2 regions of the Streptomyces sp. NPDC091972 genome follow, and region 1 is predicted to be linked to the other one. Evidence: riboswitches for the same ligand, from Rfam matches in the RefSeq annotation. Region 1 holds a riboswitch; the other holds the start of a gene.
The links. A riboswitch is a leader RNA that binds a small molecule or an ion and turns the genes downstream of it on or off. The one in region 1 is predicted to bind ZMP and ZTP.
Positions count from the first base shown of each region.

Region 2: it holds a riboswitch for ZMP and ZTP, as region 1 does, so the genes downstream of both, ACIQJT_RS03610 (bifunctional 5,10-methylenetetrahydrofolate dehydrogenase/5,10-methenyltetrahydrofolate cyclohydrolase) here and ACIQJT_RS29260 (glycine hydroxymethyltransferase) in region 1, are expected to answer to the same signal.

Region 1 covers NZ_JBIVSV010000011.1:95,230-102,390, reverse strand. Annotated here, with positions in the region: gene ACIQJT_RS29280 (hypothetical protein) at 1-770, opposite strand, end outside; gene ACIQJT_RS29275 (hypothetical protein) at 907-1,275, shown strand; gene ACIQJT_RS29270 (glutathionylspermidine synthase family protein) at 1,288-2,472, shown strand; gene ACIQJT_RS29265 (LLM class flavin-dependent oxidoreductase) at 2,857-3,708, shown strand; ZMP/ZTP riboswitch at 3,818-3,907, shown strand; gene ACIQJT_RS29260 (glycine hydroxymethyltransferase) at 3,949-5,400, shown strand; gene ACIQJT_RS29255 (hypothetical protein) at 5,454-6,098, opposite strand; gene ACIQJT_RS29250 (hypothetical protein) at 6,239-6,901, opposite strand; gene ACIQJT_RS29245 (hypothetical protein) at 7,059-7,161, opposite strand, start outside.
Region 2 covers NZ_JBIVSV010000001.1:762,347-769,507, forward strand. Annotated here, with positions in the region: gene ACIQJT_RS03600 (TetR/AcrR family transcriptional regulator) at 1-394, shown strand, start outside; gene ACIQJT_RS03605 (glycosyltransferase) at 637-1,860, opposite strand; gene ACIQJT_RS03610 (bifunctional 5,10-methylenetetrahydrofolate dehydrogenase/5,10-methenyltetrahydrofolate cyclohydrolase) at 1,938-2,801, opposite strand; ZMP/ZTP riboswitch at 2,824-2,906, opposite strand; gene ACIQJT_RS03615 (nuclear transport factor 2 family protein) at 3,157-3,522, opposite strand; gene ACIQJT_RS03620 (hypothetical protein) at 3,696-3,986, shown strand; gene ACIQJT_RS03625 (ABC transporter ATP-binding protein) at 4,095-5,849, opposite strand; gene ACIQJT_RS03630 (S-(hydroxymethyl)mycothiol dehydrogenase) at 6,133-7,161, shown strand, end outside.

The DNA.
Region 1 (7,161 bases):
CCCAGCACCGCCATCCACGCCAGCCCCTCCCGGGTGCGGTCCCCGAGCCACACCACCCCCACCAGCGCGGGCCCGATCGTCTCCCCGATCACCATCCCCGCGGTCGCCGTGGTCACCGACCCCCGCTCCAGCGCCGAGGTCAGCGAGAGAAAGGCCGCGCCTCCGCCGACGAGCAGTGCGTACGTCGCCGGGTCGGCCAGCAGCGCCGACGGCGCGAGCGAGTCGATCAGGCGCACCGCCACCTCGACCACCCCGAACCCGAACCCGGCACCCAGCCCGAGCGCCAGCGCCCGCCCCCGGTCCGGCAGCCGCCCACCCCACAGCGCGAGCCCCAGTACCGCCAGGGCCGTCCCGAGCATCGCGTACCCCAAGGCCGCGGGACCGCCCCGGTCGCCCTCGGTCCCGGACGCGACGCCCAGCAGTGCCATCCCCGCGCACACCACCCCGACCGCGCCCCACTCGCCCCCGCTCAACCGAACCCGCAGCAGCCGCGCCGACACCACCGCCGTCACCGCGAGACTCGACGCGAGCGCCGCGCCCACCGCGTAGATCGGCACCGACCGCAACGCGGCGATCTGCAGCAGGAACCCCACCCCGTCCAGGGCCAGCCCCGCCATATACCGCCACTGCCGCACCGCCCGCAGGAACAGCGTCACCGCGAACGCCGTCCCCCTGCCGGCACCGCCACCCGCGTCCGCGGCCCGGGCCGCCATCGCCTGGAGCACGGTGGCCGTGCCGAAGCAGACCGAGGCACCGAGAGCGCACACCATTCCAAAGAACACAAAGTGACCATAGGGGAGGTGTGCAGAGGTGGGCCGCCCTGGGCAGAGCTCTTACTGATCTCTAAGCTGTCCGCCGGACACACGCACACCGGGCCCACGGCCTGACCAAGGGGGAGACACGAACATGGCGGACGCACGCCGGCAATTTCGCTCGGGCACGGTCGCACTCGGCGGCGTAGGACTGCTCGCCATGGCCCTGACCGCCTGCTCCTCCGAACCCGACAAGCGCTGCGTCGACCGGGACAGCTACACCCTCGGCAAGGGCTACCGGGTCGTCGCCGACAAGAACTGCAAGTCCAGTACCTCGGTCAACGGCTCCTACTACTACGGCGGCAAGAAGAAGGGAAGCTGGGTCACGGGCGGCTCCTTCACCAAGAAGTCCGGCAAGGGCTCCGGCGGTTCGTCCAGCAGCGGCGGCAGCGGGGTCGACCGCGGTGGCTTCGGCAGCGGGGACGGCGACGGCGGCTCCGGCAAGGGCAGCTCCGGCGGCTGACGGCCGAGCATCATGCGCCGACACACCATCACCCCGCGTCCCGACTGGCAGCGCACCGTCGAGGCCCAGGGCCTCGTCTACCCGCTCACCCGCCATCCCGACGGCTCCCTGCGCCCCTACTGGGACGAGAGCGCCTACTACTCCTTCACGCTCCCGGAGGTGGAGGCGCTGGAGGAGACCGTCGAGACCCTGCACGGCATGTGCCTGGCTGCGGCCGATCACATCGCCACCGCGAACCGCTTCGCCGACCTCGGCATCACCGACCCCCGGGTGGCCGAGGCGGTCGCCGAGTCCTGGCAGCGGCGTGCGGAACTCCCCTCCGTCTACGGCCGTTTCGACCTCCGTCACGACGGCGACGGCCCGGCCAAGATGCTGGAGTACAACGCCGACACCCCCACCTCCCTCGTCGAGGCCGCCTCGCCCCAGTGGTTCTGGATGGAGGAGCGCTTCCCCGGCGCGGACCAGTGGAACTCCCTCCACGAACGCCTCGTCGCCGCCTGGAAGAGGCAGGCCGCCCTCCTGCCGCCCGGCAGCCCGCTCTACTTCGCGCACTCCTCGGCCGACGAACTCGGCGAGGACCTCATGACGGTCGCCTATCTCAAGGAGACCGCCGAGCAGGCCGGCCTGGACACCGACTGGATCTCCATGGAGGAGATCGGCTGGGACCCCCTCTCCGGACGCTTCGTCGACAACCAGCTCCGCTTCATCCGCAGCTGCTTCAAGCTCTACCCCTGGGAGTGGCTCACCACGGACCGCTTCGCCGGCCACGTCCTCGACACCCTCGACAACGGCGGCGGCACCGGCAGCACCCTGTGGATCGAACCCGCCTGGAAGATGCTCCTGAGCAACAAGGCCCTCCTCGCGATCCTCTGGGAGCTGTACCCCGACCACCCCAACCTCCTCCCCGCCTACCTCGACGGCCCCCGGCACCTGGCCGCCACGACCGGCTACGTCGCCAAGCCCCTGCTCGGCCGCGAGGGCGCCGGGGTGACGGTCCACGCACCCGGCACCGGTGCGGTCCCCCGCGAGGAGCCGTGCTGCTACCAGGAACTCGCCCCCCTCCCCGACTTCGACGGCAACCACGTCGTCCTCGGCGCCTGGGTCGTGCAGGACGAACCGGCCGGCCTCGGCATCCGCGAGTCCGCCGGCCTGATCACGGACGAGTACGCCCGCTTCTTGCCGCACGTGATTCTTTGAGGCGGAGGGCGAAGGGCGAAGGTCCGGGGGGCGGGGAGCTGGGGGAGCCGGGGCGTCTTCCGGCTGCGGCTGAGTCGAACCGCGCGTCTTGCGGGCCCCCGGCGCCATGACCTGGCGGTTGTGTCAGGCGTCGGGGCGAGTCGGGTTTCCGGTCCGGCAGGGCACCCCGCGCCGCGCCACCCGCCCCCTCCGGCGGCCCCCACAAAAAACGCGTTGTCGCGTCCCGCCCACCCGCGCTACGGTCACCGCACTCTGACGCACACGCTCTCTTGAACCATCGCCGCAGAACGGGAGCAGGTCCGCGCACAGCGCGTGGCACCACGGAGGGGCGGCACAGGATCCGGCCGACCGGCGGATCCCGTATGCCCTCCGGAGGACTCTCCCATGAACATCGGCCTCGGCCTCCCCATCGACGACCCCGCCGAACTGCTCACCTGGGCCCGGCGCGCCGACGCAGGCCCCTTCCGCACCCTCGGCCTGCTCGACCGCCTCGTCTACGACAACCCCGAGCCCCTCGTCACCCTGGCGACCCTCGCCGGTGCCACCTCCCGCATCCGCGTCCAGACCGAGGTGCTGCTCGCGCCCCTCCACAACACGGCCCTGCTCGCCAAGCAGACCGCGACCCTCGACCGCCTCTCAGGGGGTCGCTTCACGCTCGGCATCGGGATCGGAGGCCGCGAGGACGACTGCCTCGCCGCCGGTATCGACCTGCACCGCCGGGGCCGTCGCCTCGACGAGCAGCTGACCCTGCTGCGCCGCGCCTGGTCGGGCGAGCCGTACGGAGAGGGCGTCGGCCCCGTCGGACCCGCTCCCGCCACCCCGGGCGGCCCCGAGGTCCTGTTCGGCGGCTTCGCCCCCGCAGCCCTCGACCGGGTCGGCCGCTTCGGCGACGGCTTCCTCGGCGCCGCGCTGCCGCCCTCGTTCATGTCCAACCTGTTCCGCGACGTCGAAACCGCCTGGCAGAAGCACGACCGGCCCGGCCGCCCCCGCCTGGTCGCCCAGGCGAACGTCGTTCTCGGCCCGGACAGCACCCAGGAACGGGCCCTTCGCAACCTGCGCGACTACTACGCCTTCAGCGGCCACGTCGCGTACATGGAGGCCGGCTTGCTCACCACACCGCGGCAGATCCGGGAGACCGTCGACGCCTACTTCGGCATCGGTGCCGACGAGGTGATGCTCTACTGCTGGGCCTCGGACGCCGACCAGGTCGACCGCCTCGCCGACACCCTGTTCTGACCTCCACCGCGCCACGGCTTCGAGGACCGGACCCCGCGGCCCGGCCTCGAAGCCGTCGCTCGCATGGTGGACGCCGCACAGGTGCCCTCCGACGTGCCCGGTAGGCTGACCGACAGGCCGTGACTGGCGCGCTGGGATGGGACGGACCATCAGGGAGCGGCCTGTGAGTGACCAAGTGCCGTGCGCCTGGGCCGAACCGTGAACCGTGACCGCTTCAAGCCACGCAGCCCGGAGGCCGCCATGTCAGAGCAGCAGCCCCTGTCCCCCGAGTCCACGGCCTTCCGCGCCGCCCTCGACGTGATCCGCGCCGTCGAGCCGCGCGTCGCCGACGCCATCGGCCAGGAGGTCCACGACCAGCGCGAGATGCTCAAGCTGATCGCCTCCGAGAACTACGCCTCCCCGGCCACCCTCCTCGCGATGGGCAACTGGTTCAGCGACAAGTACGCCGAGGGCACCGTCGGCCGCCGCTTCTACGCCGGCTGCCGCAACGTCGACACCGTCGAGTCCCTGGCCGCCGAGCACGCCAAGGAACTCTTCGGCGCCCGCCACGCCTACGTTCAGCCCCACTCCGGCATCGACGCCAACCTCGTCGCCTTCTGGTCCGTCCTCGCCCAGCGCGTCGAGGTCCCCGCCCTGGAGAAGGCCGGCGTCCGTCAGGTCAACGACCTCTCCGACGCCGACTGGGCCGAGCTCCGCCAGGCCTTCGGCAACCAGCGCATGCTCGGCATGTCCCTGGACGCCGGCGGCCACCTCACCCACGGCTTCCGCCCCAACATCTCCGGCAAGATGTTCGACCAGCGCTCCTACGGCACCGACCCCGCCACCGGCCTCGTCGACTACGACGCGCTGCGCGCCTCGGCCCGTGAGTTCAAGCCGCTGATCATCGTCGCCGGCTACTCGGCCTACCCGCGGCTGGTGAACTTCCGGATCATGCGCGAGATCGCCGACGAGGTCGGCGCCACGCTCATGGTCGACATGGCCCACTTCGCCGGTCTCGTCGCCGGCAAGGTCCTCACCGGCGACTTCGACCCGGTGCCGCACGCCCAGATCGTCACCACCACCACCCACAAGTCCCTGCGCGGCCCGCGCGGCGGCATGGTGCTGTGCGACGACTCCCTCAAGGACCAGGTCGACCGCGGCTGCCCGATGGTCCTCGGCGGCCCCCTCCCGCACGTCATGGCCGCCAAGGCCGTCGCCCTCGCCGAGGCCCGGCAGCCCTCCTTCCAGGACTACGCCCAGCGGATCGTCGACAACTCCCGCGCCCTCGCGGAGGGCCTGATGCGCCGGGGCGCCACCCTGGTCACCGGCGGCACCGACAACCACCTCAACCTGATCGACGTGGCCTCCTCCTACGGCCTCACCGGCCGCCAGGCCGAGGCGGCCCTGCTGGAGTCGGGCATCGTCACCAACCGCAACGCCATCCCGGCCGACCCCAACGGCGCCTGGTACACCTCCGGCATCCGCATCGGCACCCCCGCCCTGACCACCCGGGGCCTCGGCACCGCCGAGATGGACGAGGTCGCCGGTCTCATCGACCGCGTCCTCACCACCACGGAGCCCGGCACCACCAGCAAGGGCGCCCCCTCCAAGGCCCAGCACGTCCTCGACCCGAAGGTCGCCGAGGAGATCTCCCACCGCGCCACCGACCTCGTGGCGGGCTTCCCGTTGTACCCGGAGGTCGACCTCGGCTGACCCGCGTCCTCTCTTGAGTTGTCAAGGACCGGTGGCTCCTGGACCGGTGACTTCTAGAGATCGATGAGTTCCTGTCGTGGTTCGTCCCGCGGCGGTCCGGCTCCCGGCCCGACCGCCGCGCGGCGTATCAGTCGCGTGCCGCCGATCCCCGCCGCGAATCCCACGACGAGCCCCGGCACCGCCCACCACACGCCGTGGTCCGGGCCCTCCGGCCGCTCGGCCTCCGCGCCCGGTCCTCCTCCGGCACCGCCGGCAAGGCCCACCCGGTCGAGCCGGGCGTAGACCTCCCGCGGGGCCCGGTGCCAGCGGATGTCGTCGTCCTCCCGCTCCGGCGCCGGATCCGAACGCACCCACGGTGTGCCATCCCCGGCGAGGAACAGTTGGTCCTCCCGCGCCACCACCACATCACCACCGGGCGCCGAATCCGTCCGGGGCCAGCCGCCGACCCCCGTCAGTCCCCACAGCACGGTGAACCGCACCGCCGGATAGCGGCCCTCCTCCCACGCGCCCGACACCCGCTCCGTGCCCGTGTACGTCGGCTGCAGGAGCTGCCACAGCCGCGTGAAGTACGGCTCGTCGGCACCCACGGCCCGCGCCCGCCCCGAGTGACCGGTGACGACCATGGCCAGGTCGGGCCTGTCCAGACCCGCCCGCCCGGTCGGCGGTGTCGCCGCACCCGCCGCAGGCGCCGCGAGCACGGTCACCGCCGCGACCAACGGTGCGAACACCGCGAGCGACCTGCGTGGTGTGCGCCCGAGTAATGCGAGTCTGCTCCGCACTGTCATCCCCCTCGATCGACTCGGCCTCCCTTCCTCAAGCTCGCGAGCACGTCCTTTCGTCACACATCGCGCAGTTCCTGGCGCGGCCCCGGCTCCCCGCGCAGCCGCTCCCACGGCTTCCGCGGCGCGAACGGCCGCAGAAGCCACGCCAGGACCGCCCCGGCAGCCAGGCCCGGAAACGCCCACCACCACCCGGTGCCGGCGTCCGCGGCGGAGGAGGGGATCCCGGACGCCTCCGTGTCCCCCGCCTGCACGTCGCTCGCCGGCTCCTCCTCCGCAGGGGCGGGAAAGACGGCGTGGCCCTCGCCGGACGCCTTGCCCATCACTCCCAAGTCCGCCAGCAGGGCCCGCAGTCGGGCGGGGTTCTTCGTGCGGTGCCAATAACCGCTCACCGTCTCCGGAACGTTCGCCGCGGTGTGTATCCACACCTGGTCCCCGTCGGCCAGCGGAAAGACCTGGTCCAGCCGCCACGGTGAGACGTCGTGCGCCATCCATGTGACGTTGATCTGCCGGGCGGCGAGCAGATTCGCCTCGGGCGGCTTGGTGCGGGTGCCCGCGCTCGAAGGACCGAGCAGCCGCTCCAGCTCGCCGTACTCCTCGTCGGAGCGGTACAGCGACGCCGTCTCCGCGCTTTCCGGTGAGACCACCAGCACGCTCGTCGGCCCGCCCGCCGACGCGGACGGCGCACCCCACACCGACACGGCGAGCACAGCCGTCAACACACCCGCCCCCGCCGCCAGTTCCCGACAACGGCCCCTCAGTCCACCCGTGCTGCTCCTCATGCCGACCCCCAACAGAAGATCCCCGTGCGGCCCGTCCGCGAGCCGCGTGTCACTTCAGGTACACCGCCCGGCCCGGCGGGGTTCCCACTCGCCGGCACTAGTCCGAGGACTTCCCGGCGCCCTCGCCCCGCGGCCCGCCGAGAGACTGCGCGATCTCCACCGCCCGCGCCTTCGACGCGACCCCCTCCAGCCGCAGCGTC
Region 2 (7,161 bases), on a different contig from region 1:
GGTGGCCGACGCGGACCACCTGCCGCTCGCCGAGCGCGCGGCCGCGATCTTCCGCGCGTACGCGGCGAACGTCACGTCCGATCCCCGCCGGGTCCGGATCACGTTCGTGGAGATCATCGGCGTCAGCGCGCGGCTGGAGGAACAGCGGCTGGCCCGCCGGGCGCACTGGGTCGACCTGGTCTGCGCCGAGGCGAACCGGGCCGTGGCGCGGGGAGAGGCGGTCCGACGGGACTACCGGCTCGCGGCGACCGGGTTCATCGGCAGTGTCAACGGCCTGCTGCACGACTGGAACGCCGGGTGGGTGGACGCGACCCTGGACGAGGTGGTGGAGGAACTGGTCCGCCAGCTGCTGGGAATCCTGCGGCCGCCCGGGTGGGACCCGGGCGCGGAGTGAGCGGGCCGGCGCGGCCGTCGTCCCGCCCGCCCATCGGTACCCGACCGGCGTGACCCGGCGCCCCTCGCGGCCGCGGGCGCCGGCCGGCCGGGCACGCCCTGGGGCGGTGGTCGTCGAGGACGACTACGACGGGGAGTTCTGCTGAGACCGGCAGCCCTTCGGGGTGCCCCAGGGCAGGTCGTCCACCTCGGGGCGGCGCCCGGGACGCTCGGACCAGCGACCCGGCGCGGCGGACCGGCGCGTCAGAGCCTGTCCACCGCCTCCAGCACCGGCGTCACACCGTCCTCCGCACGGATGCGCGCCCCGAGCTCCCGCGCCCGCTCCCGGAACTCCGCCTCGCGCGTGACCCGGAGCAGGGCCGCCTCCAGCGTGTCGGCGCTGAGGTGCCGCAGCGGCAGGGCATGCGGAGCCACGCCCAGCGCCACCAGCCGCGCCGCCCAGAAGCTCTCGTCGAACTGGACCGGCACCGGTACCGCCGGCACCCCGGCGCGCAGGCCCGCCGCGGTCGTGCCCGCGCCCGCGTGGTGGACCACCGCCGCCGTCCGAGGGAAGAGCGCGGAGTGCGGCACCTCGTCGACGGTCAGCATGTCGTCGCCCGTCACCGACAGGCCCGCCCAGCCGCGCTGGACCACTCCGCGCAGACCGGCCCGGCGCAACGCCCGCACGACCTCGGAGCTGACCCGCGCGGGGTCGGGCACGGTCGCGCTGCCCAGGCCCACGAACACCGGCGGCGGGCCTGCCTCGAGGAACCGCAGCAGGTCGTCGGGGAGCGGCGCGCCGCCGTCGTACGGCCACCAGTAGCCCGTCACGTCGAGTCCGGCCCGCCAGTCGCGGGGCCGGGCCACCACCTGTGGGCTGAAGCCGTGCAGGACCGGCCAGCCCCGTCGTTCACGGGTGCGCAGTGCCGCGGCGGCGCTCGTGCGGGGCAGGCCGAGACGGGCCCGGAGCGGGGGGAGGGCCGCCGCGAAGACCTGTTCCACGGCCAGGTTCAGGCCCAGCCCGGCGACCCGGTTGCCCAGGCGGCCCCAGGAGCCGGTGGCCGGCATGGGCGGCGCGAACTCCCGGGTGGGGGCGAGGGGCTGGAGATTGAGGCCGAGACTCGGCAGCCGCAGGCCCTCGGCGACGGCGTGACCGAGTGGTGCCACCGAGCCGGACAGGAGCAGCGCGTCGCTCGCCCGGGCGGCGGCCACCAGGTCGTCGACCATCTCCACGGCCAGTTCCCGTGCCATGGAGACCACCCGCACCAGCTTGCCCACGCCGGTCGTGCTGCGATGCAGGGCTCGCCCGCGCGAGGACTCCAGCTCGGCGCGGGGGTCGACGGGCAGGGCGTGGAAGCCGATGCCTGCCTGCGCGGCGAGCGGTCCGAAGCGGCCGTGGGTGACCAGCGTGACCTGGTGCCCGGCCCGCGCCAGAGCGTGTCCCAGCCCGGTGAAGGGGGCCACGTCACCCCGGGAACCCGCTGTCATGATCGCTACTCGCACGCCCGACAGTATGGCGCCGGACCGCACCGCCCGGCGCGAACGACCCCTTCGCATCGGCCGGTTCACCCGCCCGTGGTGCTCTGCCGTGCGGCCGTCTCCGCTGCCCGGACCGTCTGTTCCAGCAGCGTGGCGATGGTCATCGGACCGACCCCGCCCGGCACCGGTGTGATCAGCGAGGCCCGCTCCACCGCGGAGTCGAAGTCGACGTCACCGACGTTGCCCGCGTTGTAACCGGCGTCGACGACGACCGCGCCGGGCTTGATGTCCTGGCCGCGGATCAGCCGGGGCCGGCCCACCGCGGCGACCACGATGTCCGCCTCCCGTACGGCCGCCGACAGGTCCGCCGTACGGGAGTGGCAGTAGGTCACCGTGGCGTCCCGGGCGAGCAGCAGCATCCCGGCCGGCTTGCCGAGGATCGCGCTGCGGCCCACGACCACGGCCCGCTTGCCGGCCGGATCGACGCCGTACTCGTCGAGGAGTCGCATGATCCCGCCGGGGGTGCACGACACGAACCCCGGCAGGCCGAAGCTCATCGTCGCGAAGGAGGCGAAGGTGACCCCGTCGACGTCCTTCTCCGGGGCGATCGCCTCGAACGCGGCCCGCTCGTCGATGTGCGGGCCCATCGGGTGCTGGAGCAGGATGCCGTGCACGCCGGGGTCGTCCGAGAGGGCGCGCAGCGTGCCGACCAGTTCCTCGGTGGTGGTGGTTGCCGGCAGCTCCACGTGCCGCGAATCGATACCGGCCGCGCGGCAGCGGTTGCGCTTCATCCGGACGTAGGTGACGGAGGCGGGGTCCGCGCCGACCACGACCGTGGCGAGACAGGGCGCCTTTCCGGTGCGCGAGGTGACGTCGGCCGCTCGCTTCGCGGTCTCCTCGACGATGCGCCGGGCGAGCGCGGTGCCCGACATGAGCCGTGCCTGGGACATGATCCACTCCTGAGCCGATCGAAGGAATCGCCCAGGCGCACGGCATCGAGTGTGCGGACCGCTCCCCGGTGGTGCTCCACCTCAGCGCCAGTCACGGTCCGGACATGACATTAACGGACGCGGTACGACGGCCGGGACCCGCACTCCCGCGGCGGTGCCGTCGGACCGGGCCCGGTCAGGAGGCCCACCGCCCGGGCGAGGACGTGCTCGGCGCCGATCGCCTCGATCCGGCGGGCGATCTCCCGGGCCAGGTCCTCGCCGGGCCGCGTCGGAAGGGGCCGGGTCTGGCGGGTGGTGGTCGGCCGGCCGGGTGGTCGTCGGCCGGGGTGTGATCCGGTCCCTCGGTGCCCTCCCGTTACTCGTCCCAGGCCTGGATCATGGTCTGTTCGACGATCTTGCCGTCCCGGAGCGTCAGCATCGACTCGGAGAGGACGCGTACCCCGTCGGAGTACAGGCAGGACTCGCTGAAGGCGACGTGATCGCCGTCGACGACGCACTGTTCCAGCTTGTGCGTCATGTCACGGCTGTAGACGTCGTCGAGCATCGCGCCGATCTCGTCCCTGCCGTGCACCACCTTGGGGTGGCTGGGCTGGCTGTTGCGGTCCACGACGCGTATCTCGGCGTCGTCCGCGTAGAGCGACAGAAGATTCGCCGCTGAGTTTCCTTCGATGCCGCTGCGGAGGGTTTCGCTGGTGAAGCCGGAGCTTGCCGCGGTGCCCATGGTGACCTCCTTCGAGGGCCGCGACCCGACGAGCAACGGGCCGCGCAGGGCCTGTTTCTTCGAGACTCCTCCGTCCCGGCGGCCACGGCAAGCGCAGACCGGGCGCTCCGCCTGACGGGTGAGGAGCTTCGGCCGGCCGTGTCCGGCAGGGGTCCGGCGGCGTTGCTGACAACATGATCTCAACTCGACGTATCGTTGCCGCCGTCGGTCTCGCCGTCGGCGTCACCGGCCTCACCGCCCCCCTCGCGAACGCGGCCGACGCGGCCGCCTCGGACGCCGGGCTCAACCCGATCGCCGTGCTCGACTCGCTCGCGTCGAGCGACATCCCCGCGGAGCACCGGGACGAGATCCCGCCGGTCTCCCGGCAGCTCGCCGGACTCAACCGGGTCAACGACCTGAACCAGCTCGGCCAGGTCACCGGCCTCGTCGCCCCCGTCACCGGGCTGGTGCCGGCCGTCCACTGACCTTCGCGACGAACACCGAGGGCCACCCGGATCGCCGGGCGGCCCTCGACGCATGTCCGCCCCCCGGCCCCTCCAGCCGCCCCTGCCCGCCGGGATCCGCCCGCCTGCTCACCTGGCCGTGGCGAGGAACTGGGTCGCCGCGAGTTCCGCGTACAGGGGGTCCCCGTCGACCAGTTCCCGATGCGTCCCCACCGCGCGGACGCGCCCCGCGTCCATGACCACGATCCGGTCCGCCATCGTCACCGTGGACAGCCGGTGCGCGACGACCAGCACCGTGGTCGTGCGCGCCACCTCCGCCACCGTGTCCCGCAGGGCCGCCTCGTTCACCGCGTCCAACTGAGAGGTGGCCTCGTCCAGCAGCAACAGCCGGGGCCGCCGCAGCAGCGCCCGGGCGATCGCCACCCGCTGCCGCTCCCCGCCGGACAGCTTGGTCCCCCGATGCCCGACCAACGTCTCCAGCCCGCCGGGCAGCCGGGCCACCAGGCCGTCCAGCCGGGTCGTGCCGAGCACGCGCGCCACCGCATCCTCGTCCGCCTCAGGGTTCCCGAGCAGCAGGTTCTCCCGCAGCGACCCGGACAGCACGGGCGCGTCCTGCTCCACGTACCCGATCGCTGACCGCAGTTGCGGCAGGTCCCACTCGGCGAGGTCCCGCCCGTCCAGCGTCACCACCCCGGCGTCGGGATCGTAGAACCGCTCGATCAGCGAGAACACCGTCGTCTTCCCCGCTCCCGACGGCCCGACGAACGCCGTCATCCCGCGCGCGGGCACATCGAACGTCACCCCGTGATGGACGTACGGCAGATCCTCGGCGTAACGGAACCGCACGTCCGTGAAGGAGACGGAGGCCGGCGCGGCCCCGTCCGCGGGCAACGGCGCGGGCGGCGCGACCGGTTCGGCGGGCAGCCGCAGCGCCTCCTGGACACGGGCGAGCGCCGCGGCCCCGGTCTGGTACTGCGTGACCGCCCCCACGACCTGCTGGATCGGCGACATCAGATAGAACACGTACAGCAGGAACGCGACCAGCGTGCCGACGTCGATGGCCCCCGTGGCGACCCGCGCGCCGCCCACCGCGAGCACCGTGATGAACGCGATCTGCATGGCGAGCCCCGCTGTATTGCCGGCCGCCGCCGACCACTTGGCGGCCCGCACACTCTGCCGCCAGGACTCCTCGGCCGCCGCGTGCAGTGTCCGCTCCTCCCGGTGCTCGGCGCCGGACGCCTTCACCGTGCGCAGCGCGCCGAGGATGCGTTCCAGTGCGGCCCCCATCACGCCGACGGCGTCCTGGGCCTGCCGGCTGGCCCGGTTGATGCGCGGCACGATCACCCCGAGGACCGTGCCCGCGGCCAGGATCACCGCCAGCGTGACGCCCAGCAGCACCGGATCCACCAGGCCCATCATCGCCACGGTCGCCACCAGCGTGAGCCCGCCTGTCCCGAGGCCCACGAGCGAGTCGGTGGTGACCTCGCGCAGCAGGGTGGTGTCCGAGGTGATCCGGGCCATCAGATCCCCGGGCTCGGTGCGGTCCACGGCCGTGACGCGCAACCGCAGCAGGTACGACGACAGCGCGCGCCGCGCCCCCAGCACCACCGACTCCGCGGTGCGCCGCAGCACGTACGAACCCAGCGCCCCCACCGCCGCGTTGGCGATCACGAGACCCGACATGACGACCAACGCACCGGTGATCGTGCGGTCGTGGGACAGGTCGTCGATCAACTCCCGGGCCACCAGCGGCAGCAGCAGACCGGTCGCCCCCGTCAGGAGCGAGAGCACGGCACCCGCCGCCAGGGCCCAGCGGTGCGGCCGTACGTATCCGAGGAGCAGCCGCCAGGTCGGCGGCCCGGTCTGCGTCTCGGTGCTGCTCACGGCGCTCCTTCGGACCTCGCGGGCGTGCGGAGCCCTCAGGCTACGTCCGCGCTCCGACACAGAGCCCGGCGGCTCGGGCGCCGTGACCGCGACGGCGGCCCTCGACCGGCCCGGCTGCGCGATCATCGCCTTCGTGTGCCGGCAGGACCCCGGGCTCGTCCGGCGGCCCCATGGCACGGCGTACTCCCCGGGGGTACCCCTCCGCGCGGGAACCGGTGCCGTTACTGATCAGTCACGCGTAGGGTCGGAGGGACGTGCACCGGGCGACGGAAGGGGTCAGGCCATGGCGCAGGAGGTACGCGGAGTGATCGCACCCGGCAAGGACGAGCCGGTGCGGGTGGAGACGATCGTGGTGCCGGATCCGGGACCCGGGGAGGCCGTCGTCCAGGTGCAGGCCTGCGGGGTCTGCCACACCGACCTGCACTACAAGCAGGGCGGGATCAACGACGACTTCCCGTTCCTCCTCGGTCACGAGGCCGCCGGTGTCGTGGAGTCGGTCGGCGAGGGGGTGACCGACGTCGCGCCCGGCGACTTCGTGATCCTCAACTGGCGTGCCGTGTGCGGCAATTGCAGGGCCTGTCTGCGCGGGCGGCCCTGGTACTGCTTCAACACCCACAACGCGAAGCAGAAGATGACCCTCGGTGACGGCACCGAGCTCTCGCCCGCCCTGGGCATCGGCGCCTTCGCCGAGAAGACGCTGGTCGCCGCCGGACAGTGCACCAAGGTCGACCCCTCGGTCTCGGCCGCGGTCGCGGGACTGCTGGGCTGTGGCGTGATGGCCGGCATCGGCGCCGCGATCAACACGGGCAACGTCGGCCGGGGCGACACCGTCGCCGTCATCGGCTGCGGAGGCGTCGGTGACGCGGCGATCGCGGGCTCGAACCTCGCGGGCGCGGCGAAGATCATCGCCGTGGACATCGACGACCGGAAGCTGGAGAAGGCCCGCACGATGGGCGCGACCCATACCGTCAACTCCAAGGACACGGACCCGGTCGAGGCGATCCGTGAACTGACCGGCGGCTTCGGCGCCGACGTCGTCATCGAGGCGGTCGGCCGCCCCGAGACGTACCGGCAGGCCTTCTACGCCCGCGACCTCGCCGGCACGGTCGTCCTCGTCGGCGTGCCGACGCCCGAGATGAAGCTGGAGCTGCCGCTCCTGGACGTCTTCGGGCGCGGTGGTTCGCTCAAGTCGTCCTGGTACGGCGACTGCCTGCCGAGCCGTGACTTCCCGATGCTGATCGACCTGCACCTGCAAGGCCGCCTGGACCTGGGGTCGTTCGTGACCGAGACCATCCAGCTCGACGAGGTGGAG